Regions from separate parts of the Caulobacter sp. genome, predicted to be linked through region 1. Evidence: riboswitches for the same ligand, from Rfam matches in the RefSeq annotation. Region 1 holds a riboswitch; the other holds the start of a gene.
What was found. A riboswitch is a leader RNA that binds a small molecule or an ion and turns the genes downstream of it on or off. The one in region 1 is predicted to bind ZMP and ZTP.
Positions count from the first base shown of each region.

Region 2: linked by a shared signal. The riboswitch ahead of ACQY9P_RS07870 (LysE family translocator) and the one ahead of purH (bifunctional phosphoribosylaminoimidazolecarboxamide formyltransferase/IMP cyclohydrolase) in region 1 are both predicted to bind ZMP and ZTP.

Region 1 covers NZ_OZ257139.1:1,301,903-1,308,634, reverse strand. The annotation lists gene ACQY9P_RS06135 (DUF418 domain-containing protein) at 1-332, shown strand, start outside; gene ACQY9P_RS06130 (dienelactone hydrolase family protein) at 329-1,087, opposite strand; gene purH (bifunctional phosphoribosylaminoimidazolecarboxamide formyltransferase/IMP cyclohydrolase) at 1,256-2,845, opposite strand; ZMP/ZTP riboswitch at 2,878-2,958, opposite strand; gene ACQY9P_RS06120 (oleate hydratase) at 4,023-6,002, shown strand; gene ACQY9P_RS06115 (heparinase II/III family protein) at 6,012-6,732, opposite strand, start outside.
Region 2 covers NZ_OZ257139.1:1,678,735-1,685,466, forward strand. The annotation lists gene pnp (polyribonucleotide nucleotidyltransferase) at 1-250, shown strand, start outside; gene ACQY9P_RS07865 (ribonuclease T2) at 1,360-2,073, opposite strand; gene ACQY9P_RS07870 (LysE family translocator) at 2,137-2,769, opposite strand; ZMP/ZTP riboswitch at 2,791-2,872, opposite strand; gene ACQY9P_RS07875 (TonB-dependent receptor) at 3,073-5,427, shown strand; gene ACQY9P_RS07880 (Fe2+-dependent dioxygenase) at 5,517-6,200, shown strand; gene ACQY9P_RS07885 (PAS domain S-box protein) at 6,292-6,732, shown strand, end outside.

The sequences.
Region 1 (6,732 bases):
CCCTGGCCTATGTCAGCCTGATGGTCTTCGCCTCGCGGTCGACGGGCTTCTGGAAGGCGATCCCCGAGGCCCTGGCGCCGGTCGGGCAGATGGCCTTCACCAACTATCTGACCCAGTCGCTGATCATGACCTCGATCTTCTATGGCGGCCGGGGCCTGGGCCTGCATGGCAAGGTCGACCGGCCGGTACTGGCCCTGATCGTGGTGGGCGTCTGGATCCTGCAGATCCTGTGGTCGCGGTGGTGGATGGACCGCTTCAGCATGGGCCCGCTGGAGTGGCTGTGGCGCCGGCTCTATCGGGGGCCGACCCCGATCCGGCGCGTCGCGGCCTAGGCTCTCAGGGTCTCCGTCAGGGCTCTTCCGAAATAGTCCCGCGTCTGGGCCAGAAGGTCGGGGCGGTACTTCGCCCGAGGGTCATTGGCGCGGTCGTCGTCGAACGCGTGGGTGGCGTCGGGCAGGAAGACGGTGTCCACGCTCAGCCCGTCGCGTTTCAGCCGCTCCAGCGCCTTGCCTGGCGCCTTCCAGCCGACCACCTGGTCCCGGCCGCCGATCACCGACCAGACGCGCGGCCCGCCGGCGCCCCACCCCCGGCTGCTGGTCAGCGAGGGGTAGCTGGCATAGGGATAGACCAGCAGCGCGCCCTTGACCCGGGTCCGCAGCGTCATCGGATCGGCGTCCGTCAGGCCCGTGGCCCGGGCGGCGTTCACGCCGATCGCGTAGCCGTCCATGATCGTCCAGCCGCCATGGCTCCAGCCGGCCAGGAAGACCCGCTGGTGGTCCGCCCACGGTTGGCCCTCCAGCCAGGCCAGCATCCCGAACACGTCGGCCGAGCGCTTCAGCCCCTGCAGGGTCGTCCCGGTGCAGACGAACAGCTTGCCGTCCAGGGTCGACATGCCGCGCGGCCGGAACGAGTCGACGACGACGGCGGCGTAGCCGGCCTTCACCGCCGTCTGCGCATAGGCCTCGAGGAACGGGGTCTTGCCGCCGCAGCCGTGCAGGATCAGCGCCACTGGAAACGGGCCATTGCCCGCCGGCTTGAACACCTTCGAGGCGTCGGCGACCTTGGCTCCCCAGGCGAGGCTTTGCATGGCTCGTTCCTTCAATTCGATATTCCCCCGTCTCCCCGGCGAAGGCCGGGGCCCAGATTCAGCCTGAGCATTTGGGCATGATGCGCCCCTCGATAGCGCTCAAAGCCCCACCCGCTCGTGGGTTCGATCTGGGTCCCGGCCTTCGCCGGGAAGACGGAGAGACAGGTGCTAGTGCCGGAACACCCGCACCCCCGTGAAGGCCATTGTGAGGCCCAGCTTGTCGGCGGCCTCGATCACTTCGCCGTCGCGCATCGAGCCGCCCGGCTGGATGATCGCCGTGGCGCCGGCTTCGGCGGCCTGAATCAAACCGTCCGCGAACGGGAAGAAGGCTTCCGAAGCGCAGGCGCAGCCGTCCAGGTTCAGGCCGAAATCGGCGGCGCGCAGGGCCGCGATGCGGGCTGAGTCCTTGCGGTTCATCTGGCCGGCGCCGACGCCCAGGGTCTGGCCGTCGCGGGCATAGACGATGGCGTTGGACTTGACGTGCTTGCCCACCGTGAAGGCGAACAGCATGTCGCGCACCTCGGTGTCGGTCGGCTGGCGCTTCGTGACGATCTTCAGGTCCGACGCGGTGATCCGCGCGTCATCGCGCGACTGCACCAGGAAGCCGCCGGCCACGCTCTTGAAGGTGTCGCCGGTCGACAGCGCGTCGGGCAGGCCGCCGGTCACCAGCAGGCGAAGGTTCTTCTTGGCCGCGAACACGGCGATGGCGTCGTCGTCGGCTTCCGGCGCGATCACCACCTCGGTGAAGATCTCGACCATCGCCAGGGCCGCCTCTTTGGTCAGGCGCGAATTGACCGCCACGATGCCGCCGAAGGCCGAGGTGGGGTCGCAGGCCAGGGCCCGCTCATAGGCTTGCCGCTGCGAGCCACCCACGGCCACGCCGCACGGATTGGCGTGCTTGATGATCGCCACGGCCGGGCCCTGGGCCGGGTCGAACTCGGCGATCAGCTCGAAGGCCGCGTCGGTGTCGTTGATGTTGTTGTAGCTCAGCTCCTTACCCTGCAGCTGGGTGGCGGTGGCCACGCCCACGCGGGGGTTGGGGAAGGCGTAGAAGGCCGCCTTCTGGTGCGGGTTCTCGCCATAGCGCATCACTTGGCGCAGCTCGCCGGCGATGGCCTTGCGGGCCGGGAAGTCCTGGCCGAGGGCGGCCGCGAACCAGGCCGAGATCGCCGCGTCATAGGCCGCCGTGCGGGCATAGGCGCGGGCCGCCAGCTGCTGGCGCAGAGCGAGCGTCGTGCCGCCGGCCTTCAGGGCGTCCAGCACTTCGGCCAGGTCCGAGGGATCGGTGCAGACCGCGACATAGCCGTGGTTCTTGGCCGCCGAGCGGATCATGGCCGGGCCGCCGATGTCGATGTTCTCGACGCACTCGGCGTAGCTGCCGCCCTTCGCGACCGTGGCCTCGAACGGATAGAGGTTCACATACAGGATATCGATGCCGCCGATGCCGTGGTCGGCCATGGCCTTGGCGTGGTCGGGCGCGTCGCGAACCCCGAGGAGCCCCCCGTGGACGATGGGGTGCAGGGTCTTGACCCGGCCGTCCATCATCTCGGGGAAGCCCGTCAGGTCCGACACGTCCTTGACCGGCAGGCCGGCCGCCGCGATGGCCGCCTTGGTGCCGCCGGTCGAGACCAGCTCGACGCCCGCCTCGTGCAGAACCTTGGCCGCCTCGACCAGGCCGGTCTTGTCGGAGACCGACAGCAGGGCGCGCTTGGGCGAAACGAGATCGGGGGCGGACGGATAGTCGGGGGCGGCGGGCACGGCGGGACTCCGGGTCTGGTGAAACGAGACGGTATGGGAGCCCAGGCGCGCGGCGGATGAGGTTCGCGCTCCCCGGTGGTCGCCCACCTTCAACGCCAGTCACACGAACGGGGCGGAAAATACGGGCGGGGGCCGGGGAGTCAATGCGGCGTCTCGGCCACTGGCCCCCTACGGGCTGCTGCGCAGCCGTCTTCCCCCGGAGGGGGAAGATGGGATCGCCGCCCTTCATCTTCCCCCTCCGGGGGAAGACGATCGCGGAGCGATCCGTAGGGGGCGAGTCTGGCGGACACGGCTTTACGACCTCGCGCGAAAACCGCCGAGTTGAGGGGAAGGGTCGCGGAGCGTCCGGGCTTCGCCCGGAGGATGGGATAGCAATTACCGTTTCGACGAAGACGAACGCTCCGCGTGATCCGTTATCCGGTGAGCCTGCGAGACGCGGGGTTTTAACCCGCTCCCGACCTTAGGCCCCCGACGGGTGGAGGGGCTGACGACCCCGTCCAGACCGCATGGGCGATTTCAGCCCATGCCTGCTGCGCATCGACGGGCGTCGCCCAAGGGTGTTCCCAGCGGTCCCGGTCCGGCTTCATCACGTCCGACCCCCGCAAGGACCGATCCGCTCCACCAGACCCTGCCGGGCCTTAAACGACGGCCGACGGGCGCTTCCCGCTCGACCACCCCCACAAGCCCGTCAGGTCGCCGGCCGACGTCCCTTCCCTTGCTTGTGGGTAGGAACAGTATCCCTCAGCTTTCGGACCCGGGGATACGCAAGGGCGAGAAAGTTATAAGCGATTGATTTTGCATCGTTCTATTCGCTGAACGCCGAGGATAAGTCCTCCCCCGCTAGGGGGAGGATCTGTTGCGCTTGCGTCCAACGGCGCCCAACGATCGGACAATCGGCCGCGCACGGCGCCGCCGCGCCCGATTTTCCCGCTGCGCCACACCGGCTTTGATCATCCCGCCACGCGGGGACTCAAGAACCATGATCGACAGACGCGGCTTCCCGCACGCCGGCGCCGGGGCCTCGCTGGCCGTCGTCGTCGAATGGGGCGCCCTTCTCCGAGTCGCGTGAGCCAGATCAAACCCAAGTCGAGTATCGGCCGGTACCATCATCGGTAGACAGGCAGCCGGCATCGCAGCCGCCGGTATCGCAGATGTCACGCCGAAGGGCCGGAAGATCATGACCGAAAAAATCTCCAGCACGCATCAAGCGGACGCAACCGCCTTCCGTATCGAAGCCGACGCGGGCGCCGGCTTCTGGCGCAAGGGCCCGAGCGGTACGTTGCCGCCGCCCGACATGATGGGCCCCTATATGCGCAATCGTCCGATTGCGGCCCAGTCGGTCGAGGGCCGCAAGGCCTGGATCATCGGCGGCGGCATAGCGGGCCTCGCGGCCGCCTTCTACCTGATCCGGGACGGCGGCATGAAGGGCGAGGACATCACGATCCTCGATACGATGGAGATCGTCGGCGGCTCGCTCGACGGCGCCGGCGACGCGGAAAGTGGCTACATCATCCGCGGCGGCCGCGAGATGAACTTCAACTACGACAATTTCTGGGATCTCTTCCAGGACGTGCCGGCGCTGGAACTGCCTGAAGGCTACAGCGTGCTCGATGAATACCGGCTGGTGAACGACAACGATCCGAACTGGTCAAAGGCCCGCTTGATGCACAAGCAGGGGCAGATCCGCGACTTCTCGACCATGGGTCTGAGCAAGTCTCACCAATGGGAGATCCTGAAGCTTCTGCTCAAGCGCAAGGAGGATCTGAACGACATCACGATCGAGCAGTATTTCAGCGCCAGCTTTCTGGAGACCAATTTCTGGTATCTTTGGCGATCGATGTTCGCCTTCGAGAACTGGCAGAGCCTGCTCGAGGTCAAGCTCTATATGCATCGCTTTCTCGATGCGCTCGACGGCATGGCCGACATGTCGACCCTCGTTTTCCCGAAATACAATCAATATGACAGCTTCGTCGTCCCGCTGATCCGTCTTCTGAAAGACAAGGGCGTCAAGGTGCAGTTCGACACCCGGGCCCATGACCTGGACATGACCGGGCAGGGGGGCGATCGCACCGTCACCGCGATCCAGTGCAGGGTCGGTGGCAAGGCAGAGACGATCACCGTCGGTCCCAGGGATTTGGTCTTCGCGCTCACCGGCTCGATGACCGAGGGCACGGCCTATGGCGACATGGACACAGCTCCGGTTCTGGATCGGGGCAATGCCGAGCCGGGCGAGGACAGTGACTGGGCGCTATGGAAGAACCTGGCCCAGAAATCGCCGATCTTCGGCAAGCCCGAAAAGTTCTACGGCAATGTCGCGGGCTCGATCTGGGAATCAGCGACCCTGACCTGCAGGCCGTCGCCCTTGATCGACAAGCTGAAGGAACTCTCGGTCAACGACCCCTATTCGGGCAAGACCGCGACGGGCGGGGTGATCACCTTCACCGATTCCAACTGGGTGCTGAGCTTCACCTGCAACCGCCAGCCCCACTTCCCGACCCAGCCGGACGATGTGCTGGTGCTGTGGGTCTATGCGCTGCTGATGGACAAGGACGGCAACCACGTCAAAAAGCCGATGCCGGCCTGCACGGGCCGGGAGGTTCTGGCCGAGCTGTGCTTCCATCTGGGCATTGTCGATCAGCTCGACGCCATCGCGGCCCAGACCAAGGTCCGTCTGGCCCTGATGCCCTATATCACCGCGCAGTTCATGCCCCGCGCGGCAGGCGACCGTCCCCGGGTCGTGCCCGAGGGCTGCACGAATCTTGCCCTGATGGGTCAATTCGTGGAGACCAGCAACGACATCATCTTCACGATGGAAGCTTCGGTGCGCACGGCTCGCATCGGCGTCTACACCTTGCTGGGTCTGCCCAAGCAGGTCGCCGACATCAGTCCAACGCAATACGACATCCGCAACATGCTGAAGGCCGCCCGCGCGCTCAACAACAACGCGCCGTTTCCCGGCGAGCGACTGCTGCACCGACTGCTGGGCAAGAGCTATTACGCCCATATCCTGCCGCCGCTGCCCGAGCCTGAAGAGACGCTTCACGAGCGCGCGGAGGTCGAACTGTCGACGCTCCTGGGCAAGGGCAGCCAGGCTTTGGGCGCCGTTGTCGGCTGGCTTGATCGCGTACGGGACGGGTTGGGAAAGGGACAGACCTAGAGGGGGCGCCTAGCCCTCGGCCCGCGTCAGCTTCCAGCGGATCTTGGCCCCGACCTCGGGGCGGACCTGGCTCTTGAGCACGATCTGGCCGGCCTTGCGGGCCTGGCCGTGGTCAAAGTGGGCCGAGGCGGCGATCTCGACGTCGACGGCGTCGTTGCGCAGCCACCAGCCGATGTTGGACGGCCCCCGGATCAGCACGCTCTTGCCGTCGCGGGCGATCGAGGCGCGGGCGTCGGGGTGCAGGTGGAAGCGGGCGGCGAAGGGCAGATAGCGGCGCGGGCCGGCGGCGTCGCCCGGCGTGAGGGGGATCAGGCTGTCCTCGCCGCGCAGCTCGTCGCTGTTGATATCGAGAAACAGCCGGCGGGCGTGGCTCAGGCCCAGGCGGCGCCAGCCGTCGTGGACGATGTCCAGCCAGACGCCGTTGTCGCCGTCGTGGCGCTTGACCTGCACATCCGTCGCGCCGTCGATCAGCCAGGGACCCAGGGCGTGGGCGCGGAAGCCCGACAGCGGCCGGCCGGCCGAGCCGTCGCCCACCGAGACGGTCGAGGCCGCGTCGGTCAGGCGGAAGGCGTGGGCCCCGGCGGCTTCCGGGCTCCAGCCGCAGCTGGTGATCAGCCGGTCCTTGCCGCAGACGATCTCGATGGCGGCCGGCTGGGCGCAGGCGGCGCGGCTGAGCGGGCCGACCGGGGGCGGGCCGGCGTCGGCCATCACCTGGATGCTGGCGCCCTGC
Region 2 (6,732 bases), 380 kb from region 1:
GGTCGTCAAGGTCGTCGATTTCGGCGCCTTCGTGAACTTCTTCGGCGCCAAGGACGGCCTCGTCCACGTCAGCCAGATCAGCAACGAACGCGTCGCCAAGCCCTCGGACGTGCTGAAGGAAGGCCAGATCGTCAAAGTGAAGCTTCTCGGCTTCGACGATCGCGGCAAGACCAAGCTGTCGATGAAGGTCGTCGACCAGGAAACCGGCGAAGACCTGTCCAAGAAGGAAGCCCCGGCCGAAGAGGCGTAAGCCTTTTCAGCCCGGTCTTTCCGGAATGAACGCAGCGGGCGGCTCCGAAAGGGGCCGCCCGTTTTGCGTTTGGGGTCCTTTCCTTCTCCCCTTGTGGGAGAAGGTGGCCTGCGAAGCAGGTCGGATGAGGGGTTGAAAGTCTTGTCCGGAAAGGGCTGAGAGACCCCTCACCCACCCTCTCCCGCAAGGGGAGAGGGATCGGCGTCATCGAGCATCCAGGCAGTCGCCCGCTGACCTCCAGGGTCGGTGCGATCCTTACATCTCTTGGAGGCTGCAGCGTGCCGAGGCGTACAGGTCTGTCCGCCGACACGGCCCTCCGGGCAGCCGCAGCACGGCGACGCGTGCGCGTCGTCCTTGAGAGACCTGTACGCCTCGGCGATCGTCTCGCCGGGAGATGTAAGGATGGCTCCCTCCGGCGCGGAGGTTTTCCCACGACCTGGCACGCTAAGGCGCGACCCTTCCCCCTCTGATGGGGGAAGGGCAGGGATGGGGGTGACACCGCCGGACGATTTCACGCCGGCCGCGCCATATCCTGAACCTCTGTCACCCCCACCCCCGACCCTTCCCCCATCAAAGGGGGAAGGGAGAAGTCTCGCGTCGGACCCTTATCCCCGCGCCCGCACGGGGATAGCCCCGCCCCGATCCCAACGAATTCAACGGCCTGACCCCGCCTCCCAGCGTCACGATGCAAAATCGACGCAACACCCCCAAAAACGCCCGCATACTTCTCCTCGCTCCATCGCATGGGGAGGGCGTCCAGCTGGCGACCTGACGGGCGGTGGGGGCGGTTGTACGGGTTTAGAGGACAGGGGACGTAAACCTGTCCATCGGAGGAAGGCCAAAGCCTCCGCCCGTCCGAAGGTTCGTTCCGGGTCCTCCGGAATCGGCGAGGCTGCAGCCCAAGGCTGGGTCCGTCGCGAGGGGGAGTGCCCGGATGGGTGCAAAGGGTTGAACGAGACCCGCGCGTGCCGGCCAGAGGGATAACAACCGTGCGGAGCGCTCCGGCCACGGCCGAAACGGTACTCCAACTATCCTCATCCGGGCCTGGCCCGGACGCTCCGCCGCCTCCCCACTCGCCGGTGAAAACCGGCGAGGCCGCGAACCTGTGTCTACCGCCTCTGCGTCACCCGGATGGTCACCGGGTCGGGCGTGCCATTGCCGCCGCGACAGGCGGCCGGCTTGAACTTCAGGTCCAGGCACACCCATACCTCGGTCAGGCGATTGTCCTTGTTGACCCGCACATTCAGCCCCTCGGCCGTCAGGCCGCGATTGCGCGTCAGGAAGGCCTGGCGCACCTGGCCGGCCGTCATCGTCCCGTTGGCGTCCGGCGTCAGGTCCGGCACGTTCAATTTCGAACGCACGGCGCGGGCCTTCCTGAAATAGGCCTCCGGGGTGGGCCAGTCGCAGGTGCCGTGGGCCTGCCACTCGTGCTGCAGCAGCCAGGGCGAGGGGGTCATGCACAGATTGGCCTTCACCGTTTTCAGGCTGATCGGCGGGCTGGGCTTGCAGTAGCGGGGATGGATGCGGTCGGGCCCGTTGGGCCACAGGCCGTGGACGGTGAAGCCGAAGCTGTTGGCCTGGCACTGGATGGCCTTGTCGGACTCCGGGATGTTGGCCCGGCAGGATTCCGGCGACCAGAACAGGGCCAGCAGATAGGCCGCGATCGGCACGTCGGTGTGGATCTGGTCGGCGGGCGGGGTCTCGCTCGGGGCGGGGACCACGTCGGGCGGAACCGCGCAGGCCTTCAGGTCGGCGGCCTGGGCCGCGCCGGCGAGGGACAAGGCGGCGGTGGCGAGCGCGGTCGCGACGATCTTTGACAACATGGAAACGCAACTCCGAAACGGACGGCGATTTGGGTCGCCGCCCGGTCCCGGGTCAAGCGTCGGTTAGCGCCGGGCTTCTGTCGCCATGCGGACCGCCAGGCCGCCCAGCACCGTGGCCATCAGCCAGCGCTGGACCAGCACGAAGCTGGGCCGCGTCGCCAGGAAGCTCGCGATCGTGCCGGCGGCCAGGCAGATGACGCCGTTGATCGTCAGGCTGATGACGATCTGGCTGCCGCCCAGCACCAGCGACTGGCCCATCACGGCGCCGCGATGCGGGTCGATGAACTGCGGCAGCAGCGAAAGATACAGCATGGCCGCCTTGGGATTGAGCAGATTGGTCAGCAGGCCCATGGCCATCAGCCGGGCCGGCGTATCCCGGGGCAGGTCGCGCACCTGGAACGGCGCGGCGCCGCCCGGCCGGATCGCCTGCCAGGCCAGCCACAGGAGATACAGCGCGCCGCCGAACCGCAGGATGTCATAGGCGATGGGCGCGGCCATCAGCAGGGCGGTGATGCCCAGGGCCGCGCACAGCAGATAGATGACAAAGCCCGCCGCCGTGCCGACCAGCGAGACGATGCCGGCCAGTGGTCCCTGGCTGATCGAGCGGCTGACCAGGTACAGCATGTTGGGGCCGGGGGTCAGGGCCATGCCCAGGCAGATGAGGCAGAAGGCGATCCAGGTCTTGGCTTCCGGCATGGGCGCGGCTCCATCGAGAGGTGAGGGCGCCCAGGCGAACGGCTCTGCTGTGGCCCGCGCTCCCCGAGGGTGACCCCTCCAATCGCCAGTCGCGCGCACGGTGGAACGTTACACGGGGGGCTCGGGCCCGTCGAGGACGGGTCGCCGTTCCCTGGTGACCACTGGCCCCCTACGGGCTCCGTCCATCCCTGTCATTTTGAGAATGATTATCATTGCGTCCCGATTGCGGCGCCGCTAAGAACGCTTCGCAATATCAGGACGGGCCGCGATGTACCGCGGCCCTGCTGGGGACAGGATTTTTTCATGCGTAACCCGAAGACCTCTGGCCCGATCGGCGGCATCGTCAGCCGCCCCCATCGCGCCCTCGGCGCCGCCGCCGTCGCCGGCCTGGCCGGCCTCACCCTCGGCGCGGGCCTGGCCCACGCGGCGCCCGGCGCTGAGGACGCCGCCGTGGCGACCGCGCCCGCCGACGCCACCGAAGTGTCGGGCGTCAAGGTCGACGGCAAGAAGGCCACTGACGTCCAGTCGGGCAAATACACCGCGCCGCTGGTCGACACGCCGCGCTCGATCACGGTGATCTCCAGCAAGATCATCGAGCAGACCGCCGCCACCTCGCTGCAGGACATCCTGCGCACCTCGCCGGGCATCACCTTCGGGGCGGGCGAGGGCGGCCAGCCCCTGGCCGACCGTCCGTTCATCCGCGGCCAGGCCTCGGGCAACAACGTCTTCGTCGACGGCATCCGCGACGCCGGCGGCCAGACCCGCGAAGTGTTCAACCTCGAGCAGGTCGAGGTCATCAAGGGTCCGGACTCGGTCTATAGCGGCCGCGGCTCGGGCGGCGGCAGCATCAACCTGGGCAGCAAGTCGCCCAAGCCGACCAATTTCGCGCACGCCTCGCTAGCCGGCGGAACCGATTCCTATGTGCGGGCCACGGCCGACGCCAACTACGCTTTCGCCGACACCGCCGCCTTCCGCCTGAACATCATGGCCACGAAGGGCGACACGCCCGGTCGGGACAGCGTCGATTTCAAGCGCTGGGGCATCGCGCCGTCGCTGGCCTTCGGCATCGGCACGGACACCCAGGTGACGGCCAGCTACTACCACCTCGACACCGACCAGGACCCCGACTACGGCATCCCGTTGGCCAGCAAGCGCACCTGGGGCGTGGCCGGAACCGACAGCAAGACGCGTCCGGCAAGCGGCATTCTGGATGTGTCCCGCGACGCCTATTACGGCGTCGCCTCGCGCGATTTCATGAAGACCAAGGCCGACATCGCCACCCTGGTCTTCAACCACCAGATCAATGACGACTTCTCGGTTCGCCAGGCGGTCCGCTATTCCAAGACCGTAAACGACTACATCGTCACCAATCCCGGCGACGGCGGCGCGGCGCAGTTCGTGGCCGGCGAATGGTGGATGAAGCGCGGCACCAAGGCCCGCTACAATCCGGCCACCACGGTCGCGGCGGTCACCGATCTGACCGGCAAGTTCGACGTCGGCTCGATCGGCAACAGCTTCAATCTCGGCGTCGAGCTGTCGCGGGAAGTCAACGAGAACGCCGGCTACGTGATCTACACGACGGCGGGCTCGGCCTGTCCGACCGGCTTTACCAACACCGCGACGACGGCCGGAATCGGCGACTGCACCCGCCTCTACGCTCCCAACACCGGCGATGCGTGGGCCGGTCTGATCACCCGCGCCCCGGCGGCCAGGACGGTGACCAAGACCGCCGCCGCCTACGCCTTCGACACCCTAACCCTGACCCCCAAGCTGCTGGTCAATCTGGGCGTCCGCTACGACGACTATTCGACCAGCGGCCTGAACGTCAGCAGCACCAGCGCCAACGGCGTGATCACCAGCGTCACCTATACGGGCGTCGCCGAGGCGAACTGGACCTTCTTCAACTACCAGGTCGGCCTGGTCTACAAGCCGACCCCGTCGAGCAGCGTCTACACCTCGTACGCGACCTCCTCGACGCCTCCGGGCATCGCCGGCGGCGACCAGAGCACCTCGGGCTCGGTGGGCACGGGCAATCTGTCCACCACCCAGCTGGAGCCGGAAGACACCACCAGCTACGAAGCCGGCGCCAAGTGGAACCTGTTCGACGACACCCTGGCCCTGTCGGGCGCGGTGTTCCGCACCGAGCGCAAGAACGCCCAGATCCAGACCTCGCCGGGCATCTATGAGCAGGTCGGCGAGACCATGGTCCAGGGCGTCGAACTGGGCGCGTCGGGTAATGTCACGCCCAAGTGGCAGGTGTTCGGCGGCTATACCTATATGGACAGCGAACTGGTGCGCGGCGCCTATACCGGCGTCAACCAGGGCGACCCTCTGGCCAACACGCCCAAGCATACCGCCAGCCTGTTCACGACCTATCGCGTGACCCGCAGGATCGCCCTGGGCGGCGGCGCCTACTATGTGTCGCGCAGCTTCGGCGGCAACCAGGGCGGGGCCGGCGGCGGGGCCAACAAGGTCTATGCCCCGTCCTACACCCGCTACGACGCCTTCGCCTCGTGGGCCGTCAACGACCGGGTCGACCTGCAGCTCAACGTCCAGAACCTGACCGACGAGCGCTACATCCTTCGCACCAACGGCGTGCACCACGCCGATCCGGCGCCGGCGCGCCAGACGATGCTCACCGTCAACGTCAAGTACTGAGACTCCCCTCTCGACCTGACGTTCGCCCCATCCGGCAGGCCCACGCCGGATGGGGCTCTTCCCTTCGCGGGGCCCCGAGTCACCCCCTCATGATGCTGCAGATCCCCGAAGTCCTGACCAAGGCGCAGGTCGCGCAGTGCCGGGCGATCATGGACGCCGCCCCCTGGGCCGATGGCAACATCACCTCGGGCTTCCAGGCCGCCATGGCCAAGAACAACCAGCAGCTGCCGCAGGACGGCGAGGCGGCCAAGGCGGTCGGCGCGATCATCCTGGCGGCCCTGGAGGTCAATCCGCTGTTCGTCTCGGCGGCCCTGCCCCGGACGATCCTGTCGCCGATGTTCAACCGCTATGGCCAGGGCATGGGCTTTGGCGACCACATCGACAACTCGATCCGCCGCGATCCCGTCACCGGCCAGCGCCTGCGCACCGACCTGTCGGCGACGCTGTTCCTGTGCGAACCCGAGGACTATGACGGCGGCGAACTGGTGGTCGACGACCTGTATGGCAGTCACAGCGTGAAGCTGGGCGCCGGCGACCTGATCCTCTACCCCGCCTCCAGCCTGCACCATGTGACGGCGGTGACGCGCGGAACCCGAACGGCCAGCTTCTTCTGGATCCAGAGCCTGGTGCGCGAGGACGCCAAGCGGTCGCTGCTGCTGGACATGGACGTGGCCATCCAGCGCCTGTCGCGGACGGTGGGGGTCGACGATCCGTCGATCCTGGGCCTGACCGGAACCTACCACAATCTGCTGCGCCAGTGGGCGGAGGTCTGAAATATCGCGATTGGCGAACGTTGTTCGATATCGCCAACCATAAGTTTACCCTTGGGGCCGCACGATCCGGACGCAAACGACCGGAGCCTCCATGACCGCGCGCCTGTCTTCCGACGCGACCCTGCTCGCGTCCTCGCCGTTCGGCGAGGCGGAGGCCGCGCGCTGGTTCTTCGAGAACGCTCTTGACCTGTTCGCCGTCGTCACGCCCGAAGGACGGTTTTCGGTGGTCAACCCGGCCTGGACCGCCCTGACGGGCTGGTCCGCCGACGATCTGATCGGCCAGGCCTGCGTCAGCTTCGTCCATCCCGAGAGCCACGCCGAGCTGGTCGAGACGGGGCGCCGGATCCGCCAGACGGGTTCGGCCGTGAACCGGCTGCGGGTGTTGCGCAAGGACGGCGGAACGATCTGGCTCGAGGGCCATTCGCGGCGGGGACCCGGCGGCGAGATGGTCGGCGTCCTTCACGATATCTCGACCAAGGTTGCCGCCAGTCGCACCCATGAGATGCTGGCCGAGGCCGCCGGGATCGGCGTG